3 regions of the Myxacorys chilensis genome follow, and region 2 is predicted to be linked to each of the others. Evidence: predicted binding sites of a transcription regulator. Region 2 holds the regulator's gene; each other region holds the start of a gene.
The links. The regulator HrcA, encoded in region 2, represses chaperone genes, less so after heat shock. The targets are predictions, from matches to a motif close to ANTTAGCACTCNNNANTNNNGAGTGCTAANT.
Positions count from the first base shown of each region.

Region 1 (3,281 bases), on a different contig from region 2:
TAAGCAAATCAAAGAGGACGGCACATATCCGCCAGGCTTGAAACTGGGTACGATCGCTCAGTCGGCGGCTGAGTTGAGAGCAAAATAAGTCTGTAGTTCATCGCTAACTGACGGCAAATCCTTCACACTCCAAGGATGAATTGGGCAAAGATGCTAATTGGAGGAGTGACTATGAGCTACAAGATTCTATGCTTAGCGGGTGGCGGTGTTCGTGGACTAATTACGGCGGTTTGGCTACAACGTCTTGAGCAGAAACTAGGGCGACCCATTGCCGAACACTTTGATCTAATCGCTGGCACATCAACCGGATCGCTGATCGCCTGCGCCTTAGCTTCAGGTATCCCTGCCACCGCGATCGTCGAGCTATACCGAACCCGCGCTGGAGAAATTTTTCCGGTTCCAAGAGCATGGTGGCTCAATCGGCTCTGGCGATTTCTCAGACAATTTTTTAGACCCCGCTACGACGGTAAAGGCTTAGAGCGAGTTTTGCGAGACGTGTTTGGCGATCGCAGGTTTGGGGAGTTGAATGTGCCAACGCTAGTCACTAGCTATAACCTCCAAACTCGCGAAGCATTAGTATTTAAGACCATCAAAGGCAGAGCAGAAAAATACAACAGAATCCCAATTTGGGAGATCTGCAAAGCTTCGGCATCGGCTCCCGTGTATTTTCCTGCCCACATTACAGACATTGAAGGTCAACGGGTACCGCTGATTGATGGCGGTGTAGTAGCGAACAATCCGGCGGCATGTGCGATCGCAGAAGGAGCGAGAATCTTCCAAGATCAGCAAAATTCAGAGCTTGCTGGAAATAATTTGAGAGGCTTAAACAGTTTCATTGTTGCCTCGTTTGGCACAGGCGATGTTGCTCGACCGATTAGCCGTTACGAATCTCAAACCTGGGGCGCGATCGGCTGGGTGTTGCCAATTATTAATGTTTTATTTGACGGGTCGGCAGATGCAGTCGATTATATTTCTCGTCAATTGCTGTCCACTACAAATTACTTTCGCTTCCAAACGAAACTGCCTCCTGCCTTTGACGATCTCGATCGCTCAGATGATGTTCATCTTAATGCTCTCATCCGAGTTGCTGAAGATTACTTGGCGAGAGAAGGCGATGCCCTATTAGATCAATTGGTCGCTAAGCTTCGATAGTCGCACTGGGCAAGCCTTCTCGCTCTTTCAGTTCGGGAACCCGTACAGCCTGACAAGTTGCACCCAACCCCAAGCTCCGATAAATTAGCACTCAGGAGTAGAGAGTGCTAACTTAATGCTCCTAATGGCAGTAGACTGGTAAACGTAATTTACTAGGGCTACCTGTTGGATAGGTTGGACTGCTGCTAATTCAGGCAAGTCGAGTTTGCCTTTCCGACCAGAATCCTAGGTAAACATTCATTTCGTTGAAGTAGTTTGGAGAATTTGTAATGGCAGCCGTATCTCTGAGCGTATCCACCGTGAAGCCGTTGGGCGATCGCGTGTTTGTGAAAGTCAGTGCAGCAGAAGAAAAAACCGCAGGCGGGATTCTTCTGCCTGACAATGCGAAAGAAAAGCCTCAAGTTGGCGAAATTGTCGCTGTTGGACCGGGTAAGCGCAACGACGATGGTTCTCGTAGCGAAGTTGAAGTCAAAGAAGGCGACAAAGTTCTTTACTCGAAGTACGCCGGCACAGACATCAAGCTCGGTACTGAAGAGTATGTCTTGTTGTCGGAAAAAGACATTTTAGCGATCGTTTCCTAGTTTTGGATTTGTGAGTCTAAGATTTTCACTGTTCACTCTTAGTTGAGTAGCTCACTGGCCTCACCCCAACCCCTCTCGGCTAAAGAGAGGGGAGCCGATTCAAACCTTGTTCCCTCTCCTTGAGGGCTAGGGTGAGGACAATCTCCTGAATTCTTCTCAAACCCTCAATCTACAACTGGCAGGTTTTATGGCTAAGCGCATTATTTACAACGAAAATGCTCGTCGTGCTCTTGAGCGCGGTATGGACATTCTGGCGGAGGCTGTTGCAGTTACTCTTGGTCCTAAGGGTCGCAACGTGGTGCTAGAAAAGAAGTTCGGCGCACCTCAAATTGTGAACGACGGTGTGACGATCGCGAAAGAAATTGAACTCGAAGACAACGTTGAGAACACTGGCGTAGCATTGATTCGTCAAGCCGCTTCTAAAACAAACGACGCTGCTGGAGATGGAACCACGACGGCTACGGTCTTGGCGCATGCGATCGTTAAAGAAGGAATGCGGAACGTGGCAGCAGGTGCGAACGCTATCTTGCTGAAGCGCGGCATGGACAAGGCGACAAGCTTCTTGGTTGAGAAGATTGCGGCTCACGCTCGCCCCGTCGAAGATTCTAAGTCGATCGCGCAAGTGGCGTCGATCTCGGCTGGAAACGATGATGAAGTCGGTCAGATGATCGCCGCAGCAATGGATAAAGTCGGTAAAGAGGGCGTCATCTCCCTCGAAGAAGGTAAGTCGATGACAACCGAACTGGAAATCACCGAAGGAATGCGCTTTGATAAAGGCTACATTTCTCCCTACTTCGCAACCGATACCGAGCGGATGGAAGCGGTGATGGAAGAGCCGTTCATCCTGATTACCGATAAGAAGATTAACTTGGTGCAAGATCTTGTTCCAGTTCTAGAGCAAGTCGCGCGTGCAGGTCGTCCGCTGATCATCATCGCGGAAGACATTGAGAAAGAAGCATTGGCAACTCTCGTGGTGAATCGTTTACGCGGCGTATTAAACGTGGCAGCGGTGAAGGCTCCTGGATTTGGCGATCGCAGGAAAGCCATGCTCGAAGATATCGCTGTGCTAACAGGCGGAACCTTGATCACCGAAGATGCAGGTCTAAAACTCGATGCTACGAAGCTCGACATGTTGGGCAAAGCACGTCGCATCACCATTACCAAAGACACCACTACGATTGTGGCTGAAGGTAACGAAGCGCAGGTGAAAGCTCGCGTTGAGCAAATCCGTCGTCAAATGGAAGAAACCGAATCTTCCTACGACAAAGAGAAGCTGCAAGAGCGTCTTGCGAAACTTGCAGGTGGTGTTGCAGTGGTGAAAGTTGGTGCAGCCACTGAAACCGAGATGAAGGATCGCAAACTCCGTCTGGAAGATGCGATTAACGCAACCAAGGCAGCCGTTGAAGAAGGCATTGTTCCCGGTGGTGGTACGACCTTGGCTCACTTGGCTCCTGACCTCGAAGGCTGGGCATCAAGCAATCTAAGCGGCGAAGAACTGATCGGCGCTCAAATCGTGGCTCGTGCGTTGACTTCTCCCCTGAAGCGCAT
Region 1 covers NZ_JCACKG010000177.1:25,558-28,838, reverse strand. Annotated here, with positions in the region: gene AC5JLB_RS14715 (site-2 protease family protein) at 1-88, shown strand, start outside; gene AC5JLB_RS14710 (CBASS cGAMP-activated phospholipase) at 172-1,152, shown strand; gene groES (co-chaperone GroES) at 1,422-1,733, shown strand; gene groL (chaperonin GroEL) at 1,921-3,281, shown strand, end outside.
Region 1: the regulator HrcA is predicted to act here: its motif matches at 1,235-1,265, upstream of groES (co-chaperone GroES).

Region 2 (3,281 bases):
TCGATAAAGGCACTTTGAATCTTACCCAAAAAGCCAGCCCGGATAATACAGCCGCCTTTCCAAATACGAGCACATTCGCTCAAGTTCAGCTCATAGCCATAGGTCTTGGATGCCTTGCTCAGCAGTGCCATTCCTTGGGCGTAGGAGCAGATTTTAGAGCAATAGAGAGCGTCTCGTACCATATTGATGAATTCTTTCTTATCGCCACTAAAGGCTGAGCTAGGAGCGCTCAACTGTTGCGCGGCATCCATGCGCTCTGTTTTGTAAGAGGACATAATGCGCGCATTGACAGCGGCAATAATGGTTGGAATGGGTACACCTTGTTCTAGCGCATCTGTCACCGTCCAACGTCCTGTGCCTTTTTGTCCAGCAGCGTCGAGGATCAGTTCAACAAGCGGCATTCCGGTATCGGGATCAATCTTCTTAAAAATGTCTGCCGTGATCTCGATCAGGTAGGAATTGAGCTCAGAGGTGTTATTCCACTCGGTAAACACATCGTGTAATTCGTTGTGATTGAGTCCTGCGACATTTTTCAGGAGATCGTAGGCTTCGGCGATCAGTTCCATATCGCCATACTCAATCCCGTTGTGCACCATTTTGACGTAGTGCCCTGCGCCGCCTGGCCCAATATAGGTGACGCAAGGACCATCTTCTACCTGCGCTGCAATCTTGGTCAGAATCGGCTCAAGATAGTCGTAAGCGGACTTCGTGCCTCCTGGCATGAGGCTAGGTCCGTTGAGTGCGCCTTCTTCACCGCCGCTCACTCCCATGCCGATAAAGGTGAATTTGGCAGCTTCAAGCTCATGGGCACGGCGAGCGGTGTCACTAAAGAGGGAGTTACCGCCGTCGATCATAATGTCGCCTTCATCGAGAAGCGGCTTGAGTTGTTCAATCACAGCATCGACAGGTGTACCCGCTTTGACCATGATGAGAATTTTGCGCGGGCGCTCCAACGAAGCAACGAACTCTTCGATTGTGTAGGCTGCTTTTACATTCTTGCCGCCTGCCCGGTTCTCCATGAATGCGTCAGTCTTTTCACGGGAACGATTATATACTGCAACTGGGAACCCGTTGCGCTCGACGTTAAGCGCTAGGTTTTCTCCCATTACGGCTAAACCAATTACGCCAAAGCTCTGTGTCATAAGATTCTCTGCTAACTCTGCGATCGCTGGTGATTCTATAAGAATCGCTCTGAGCGAGGGTTCTTCTCACGGTAGCTCGATCCCCTAGAAAATAACTTGGAAGATTAGATTAAGACTCTAGCTTTGGGGAGAAGGATGAGGAACGCCTGAAATCCAAAGAGCAAAATTGTCATTTAAAGCACAATCGTTTCAACTAAAGCACAATCATTTCAACTCTCTATGCACACGGCGGACAGACCAGCCTGAATTGCTAACATTTCAAACGGTTAGATTTTGATCTAGCTCAGTGCCTCTGACAAATAATCTGCTGTTGCCTCAACCAGCGCGATCGTATCTTCATACAGCATCCGGGTTGGACCTAGCACTCCCACACTGCCTACTGGAACCGACCCGCGATGATACGTCGAAGAAATCAGCGTACAGGCGCGAATTGGCTCTAACGGATTCTCAGCGCCAATCCGAATGGAAACTCGTCGGCTCGGCGTACCGGATTCAAGCTGATCAAAAATTAGCGGAACCAGTTGATGCTGTTCTGCTTCGAGCAGATGCAGCAGCGTTTTCACCTGCTCTAGTTCCGAAAATTCGGGTTGTCGTAGCACTTCCGACACGCCACTGATAAGCAGTTGCGTTGGCACAGACGAGTGCGCGAACTGTTGCGACAGATCTTTTAGCAGCGAGGTCAAAATGTTGCTGTACCGATCGAACTCTCGCCCCAACTCACTCCAATCGAGCAGTCTTAGTTCTGCTAACGATCGCCCGCGGAGTTGATCGTTTAGAAAATTAGACAGAATTTGCAGTTCTCGATCAATGAGGTCAGCCTCCCAATCGGAGCCGTCTGCGGCTTTTGGCAAGTCCAGTAGCACCGACTGCGTTTCATACGTGTTTGTCACCACAATTAGCATGGCTCGCCGCGAATCGACTTGGACAAGCTGCACGTGGCGTAACTGAGTTGAACTGGTAAGCGGCATCGTCATTAGCACAATGTAGCCGCTTAGGGTCGAGAGAATCTGGGCCGCGCCTTTGAGCAGTGCTTCAAAACTCCACTTCTCCCAATTGAGGCGATCGCTAAACAACTGCTCAATCTGAATTGTCACCTCTGTTGAAGGCTGAATCAACTGATCAACATAAATTCGATAGCCAGAATCGGACGGAACCCGGCCTGCCGAAACGTGCGGTTGGTAAAGCAATCCTGCTTTTTCCAAATTGCCCATCGCATTGCGAATCGTCGCTGAACTAACACTTAAGTTATATTCCTTCACTAATGCTTCCGAGCCAACGGGTTCTGCTGTTGCAATGTAGTGTCGTATGGTTGCCCAAAGAACTTGCTGCTGACGAGCCGTGAGATTAGCCTTTATGGTCATTTTCCAACACCAAGTATTTTTTCAACACACGGTAGGTTGAACACGTTAAATAAGATTTCGATGGTTAAGAAGCCAGCAATCATCAATGAATTGAATATAAGATAGCAGATTCTTAATTTTATCTTGAAATTTCTAGAGGAAGGGACATCAATACTTCGGCACGCTTGAATCAACTCTGTTTGAGTATTCTGCAATTCCTCCTGTAATATTTTTTACATTCGTAAAGCCCTGTAGAGTTAGCCATTGACACATCTGCGCAGATCGAATGCCGTGATGGCACAGCACTAGCGTTTCCTTCTCTGAATCTAACCGTGCATGAATATCTCCAGACCACTCCTCGTAGTCGCTCAAAGGAAGGTTCATAAATCCGTTGAGTTGAGCCGTTTTAACTTCCCACGGTTCTCGCACGTCTACAAGTTGCACAGAGTTGTCCGGCTCTGCTAACTTTTGTGCCAGTTCTGCAACGGAAATTTGGGGTAAGGGTTGATGGGAGGATTGTTGAGACATCGATCGTACCGGTAATGGATTTGCTTTCAAGGACAGCTTAGCTGATTGGCGCGAAGCGCAATTCCAAGAAAATGCTCTGCAAGCTTTAAAGGTTTACACCCTTACTATCGTAACCCCCGCGATCGCTAGAACAGGCATGAGAAGATTTGCAGATAGATGGCAGGAAAAGCAGCGTCCTGAAATAATGTTTCTGGATGGGTGATGAGTGGATTGGCGTCCACACCCTACATCCGATGCTCCAGACCCTCGTTCTCTTGAAACCATGAAGTTC
Region 2 covers NZ_JCACKG010000195.1:77,146-80,426, reverse strand. Annotated here, with positions in the region: gene gnd (decarboxylating NADP(+)-dependent phosphogluconate dehydrogenase) at 1-1,142, opposite strand, end outside; gene hrcA (heat-inducible transcriptional repressor HrcA) at 1,421-2,503, opposite strand; gene AC5JLB_RS18250 (rhodanese-like domain-containing protein) at 2,651-3,010, opposite strand; gene AC5JLB_RS18245 (DUF3352 domain-containing protein) at 3,273-3,281, shown strand, end outside.

Region 3 (3,281 bases), on a different contig from region 2:
CGAGAAGCAGCAAGAGCATTAGCAAAACGTTTAAAGGAGCGATTTAAGTTTGATTTGGCAATGTATATTGTTAAGTCCCAAACGGCGAGAAGCCCCGAAAGAGTTCCTAAAAATCCTACCGAATTAGGTGAAAATGCTCTGCTCTTAATAAAAACAATTGTTGCAAAGCGAGGGCGATTTAGCTATGCTAATTTAGCAAATATTTTTCTTAAGCAAACTCAGCACTTAAGCTATCAAGAGTTTAAGAAGAGTCTACAGAAGTACCTAATTTTCTCAACCGAAAAAAGCGCATTTGCAGAAGTATTACAAAGTAGATTAGCAGAGAAACTCGATGCGCTTTATTCAGACTATGATGAAGAACTAATCAATGACGCGTTAATTCTTAGAACGTGCAATCGAATCATTGAGTACCTTACCACTGAAAATAAGCAAGACCCATCTTCGCTCTTTATTCTTTTGCTTTCTCTAGGCAATCCGATGACCTTGGTGATTTTGCTTCTCAAGCTTATTCTAGTTTGTAGAAATTCTCGAACTCACCTTGAAGCAAGGGTTGCAGAGCTGATTCGATACTACGAAGACTATCCAGAAGAGGAGTGCCGATGGATTGTCAATTTTCTAGAGATCTTTAATGTAACATTTACTATTTACGCAGAAAACGTTAATTACAATTTGGTCAAGATGGACGAGTCGAACCCATCGGTTCAGACAGATGTGGCGTTGGATGATTACCGGATTTTTGCACAAACAAAGTCAACTCCTGTTCTAGAAAATTCTGTTCTGGAAAGCAATAACGATCGCGAATAAATCGTAAGTTCTTCTAAGGCAGTTACTATTGATGAACCTTAAGAGAAACCTAAAACAATCAGTAGCGCAAACCAGTAGCGCAAAGAATTCTATCTTGAACTACAAAGTAAGGAGGCTAAAGTTGCTGTCTTTCGTCAATGATCACGAGTCCTGCTCCAAGGGTTTCGGCTAACGTATTAACCAAACGGTAAAGGGCAACTGTGCTTAGAACTTGGGCAGGTGGGAAATGTTGTCCTAAGATTGCGATCGCAGTTGCTTCAAAAATTCCAACTCCTCCAGGCAAACCCGGAATGATGAACCCCATCAGCCACGCCCAAGTAAATGAGCCGACGAGAAGTGGAAACTGGTCTACTCTAACAGGGGCGATTGCGAGGAACGTAGCGATAAATCCAAGCGATCGCAGGAGCAGAAATCCGATTTCTCCAAATAATGGCCGTACTGGATATTGTCGAATCCGAGGTGGAGCAGAATTGAGCGAGGTTTTTTTAAGCTTCGCCACTCGTTGCAGCAAAATATTGATAAACCGTGGATGCACAACGCTCAGAGTTCCAATCAAAAGAACAACTTGCACAAGGGGCGCAAATCTATGAATATCGAGCTGAGAGAAACTAACCAGTCCTACAATAGAAGCGGCAGCGACCATCAGCAGAGGCTCTAGCAAGACGCTCAACGTCGCAACTTCTACCGCGATGCTCGCCTTCTTGGCCGCCGAAATTCGTCCGTAGAAATGCCAGACGTTTCCAGGTAAATATTTGGCAAGATTCGTTTTGAGATAAACCTGCACTCCCCACGCACCGCTCACGGGCTGCCTCAGCTCCCGCAAGATCCACGTCCAGACATAACCTGTGAACATATGGGCAAATAGTGTAATCCCGGTTGCGATCGCTAAACTCGCCCAGCCCGCTTTTTCAATCCGAATTTGAGCAACTTCTTGCCAATGATTGTTTAGCGTTCTTGTCAAGAAATATAACACTGCGCCAATGATTAGCCAGCGTATTCCGGTTTTGAATTGAGGTTGACTGACCCAAGCGAGCCGCGATCGCAGATCTTTCATAGCGTCCCATCAGGTTTGCTCCGATCTAACCTTAAGTCACAATGGGAACCTTTCACCGCAGGCATCGTGCTCCTTGGGACTTTACAAACCGAACTTCTCTAAAGCTCGCTGCAATCGGTTGCTGCCGTTTTGCGATCGTTAATCTCTGTCCGAAGTTAGAATCTCTCTACCCACCATCTTCTAGAGAATGGAACCTACGTTAGAGGCGTACCTTGTCTCTGGCTTTGTACTGTTGATACGCGAATGACAACTGACGCAAATAAGGTTTCGGCTTCTAGGCTGTTTTGGCTTATCAAGTTGGAGCCAAATTTTCCTTGAAAGGGGAATTTGACCCGTCACTGTCTATGTAGAAGTTTTAAGCCCAATCACTAAGGCTTAAATTAGCAGGAGCAGCGTATGCAAAGACTAGCAGAATTTCTGAAAAAAGTAAGAGTAGGACAGTTCTTAGTAACCGTTTTCGCAGGATTTATCTTGCTATTAAACACGGCTTGTAGCAATGAAACTGCTCAGGGTGCACGTCCAAACAATCTGCCTGTTCAGATGGGAGGCAACAACAACCCTCACACCAAGAATGGAGACGGATATACAAACTACAGAATGTCTACTGATCCTAAAGTAAACGGTAAGCCTCAATCGAACTTGCCTTCCGATCGCTTGATTGCAAGTACCTCGATTAAGAGTAACTCTTCAGATTTACTTTATCCAGGAGATCGAACCTCTGAATCTAGTAATCCAGACATTGGCTACAGAACCCCGAAAAAATTGTCAGGTTTGCCAAACGACAAGCAACCGATGCTTGAGCGCAGCAACCCCGATGCAAAAATTTTAGAGCGAGTTGGTGAAGCCTTCAAAGATGCCTCTACATTTTTAGAGAAGACGGCAGAGGAAGGTTCTGCTCGTCCTGAAGCCAAGGCAAATCCAGCAATTGGTCAGTAAACCGCTATCACTTGAAATTACACGGAGAATCTTATGAGCAAAATCATGTCTTTCATCAAATCTATCCGTCTGAGACAAGTTCTAACCGCCTTTCTGATGGGTGCGGTGCTACTGTTTAACACAGCTTGCAGTGGCCCAGCACAGGCAAAAATGTCTAATTCAGTCAAAACCCCTTCTGGCGATGGTGGCCCTAATCCTGCTGGACAGAACCAGCCCTACGAAGGCGGCATGAACAACTTCACCGATGCAGCCCCTTCGGGGAAAGCGGTTGAAGGCACCGAGGGTCGGGTACAGCAGCTAATTGACAACGCTGATGCTATGAAGGCAGACAGCCCGAAAGATTACGCGAAAAAGGTTTGGGACAATGGCCGTGGCCCAGAACGGGCGCAAGAGGTGGGAGACAAGCTGAAGAGACGCCTTGATGATGGCAAAGAGGAACTCAAAGCAACAGGCGATCGCGTTGCCGGAAGCGGTGAGCGGGCAGGCC
Region 3 covers NZ_JCACKG010000165.1:6,037-9,317, forward strand. Annotated here, with positions in the region: gene AC5JLB_RS13190 (Sll1247 family protein) at 1-804, shown strand, start outside; gene AC5JLB_RS13195 (lysylphosphatidylglycerol synthase domain-containing protein) at 920-1,858, opposite strand; gene AC5JLB_RS13200 (DUF6658 family protein) at 2,255-2,794, shown strand; gene AC5JLB_RS13205 (DUF6658 family protein) at 2,828-3,281, shown strand, end outside.
Region 3: the regulator HrcA is predicted to act here: its motif matches at 2,080-2,110, upstream of AC5JLB_RS13195 (lysylphosphatidylglycerol synthase domain-containing protein).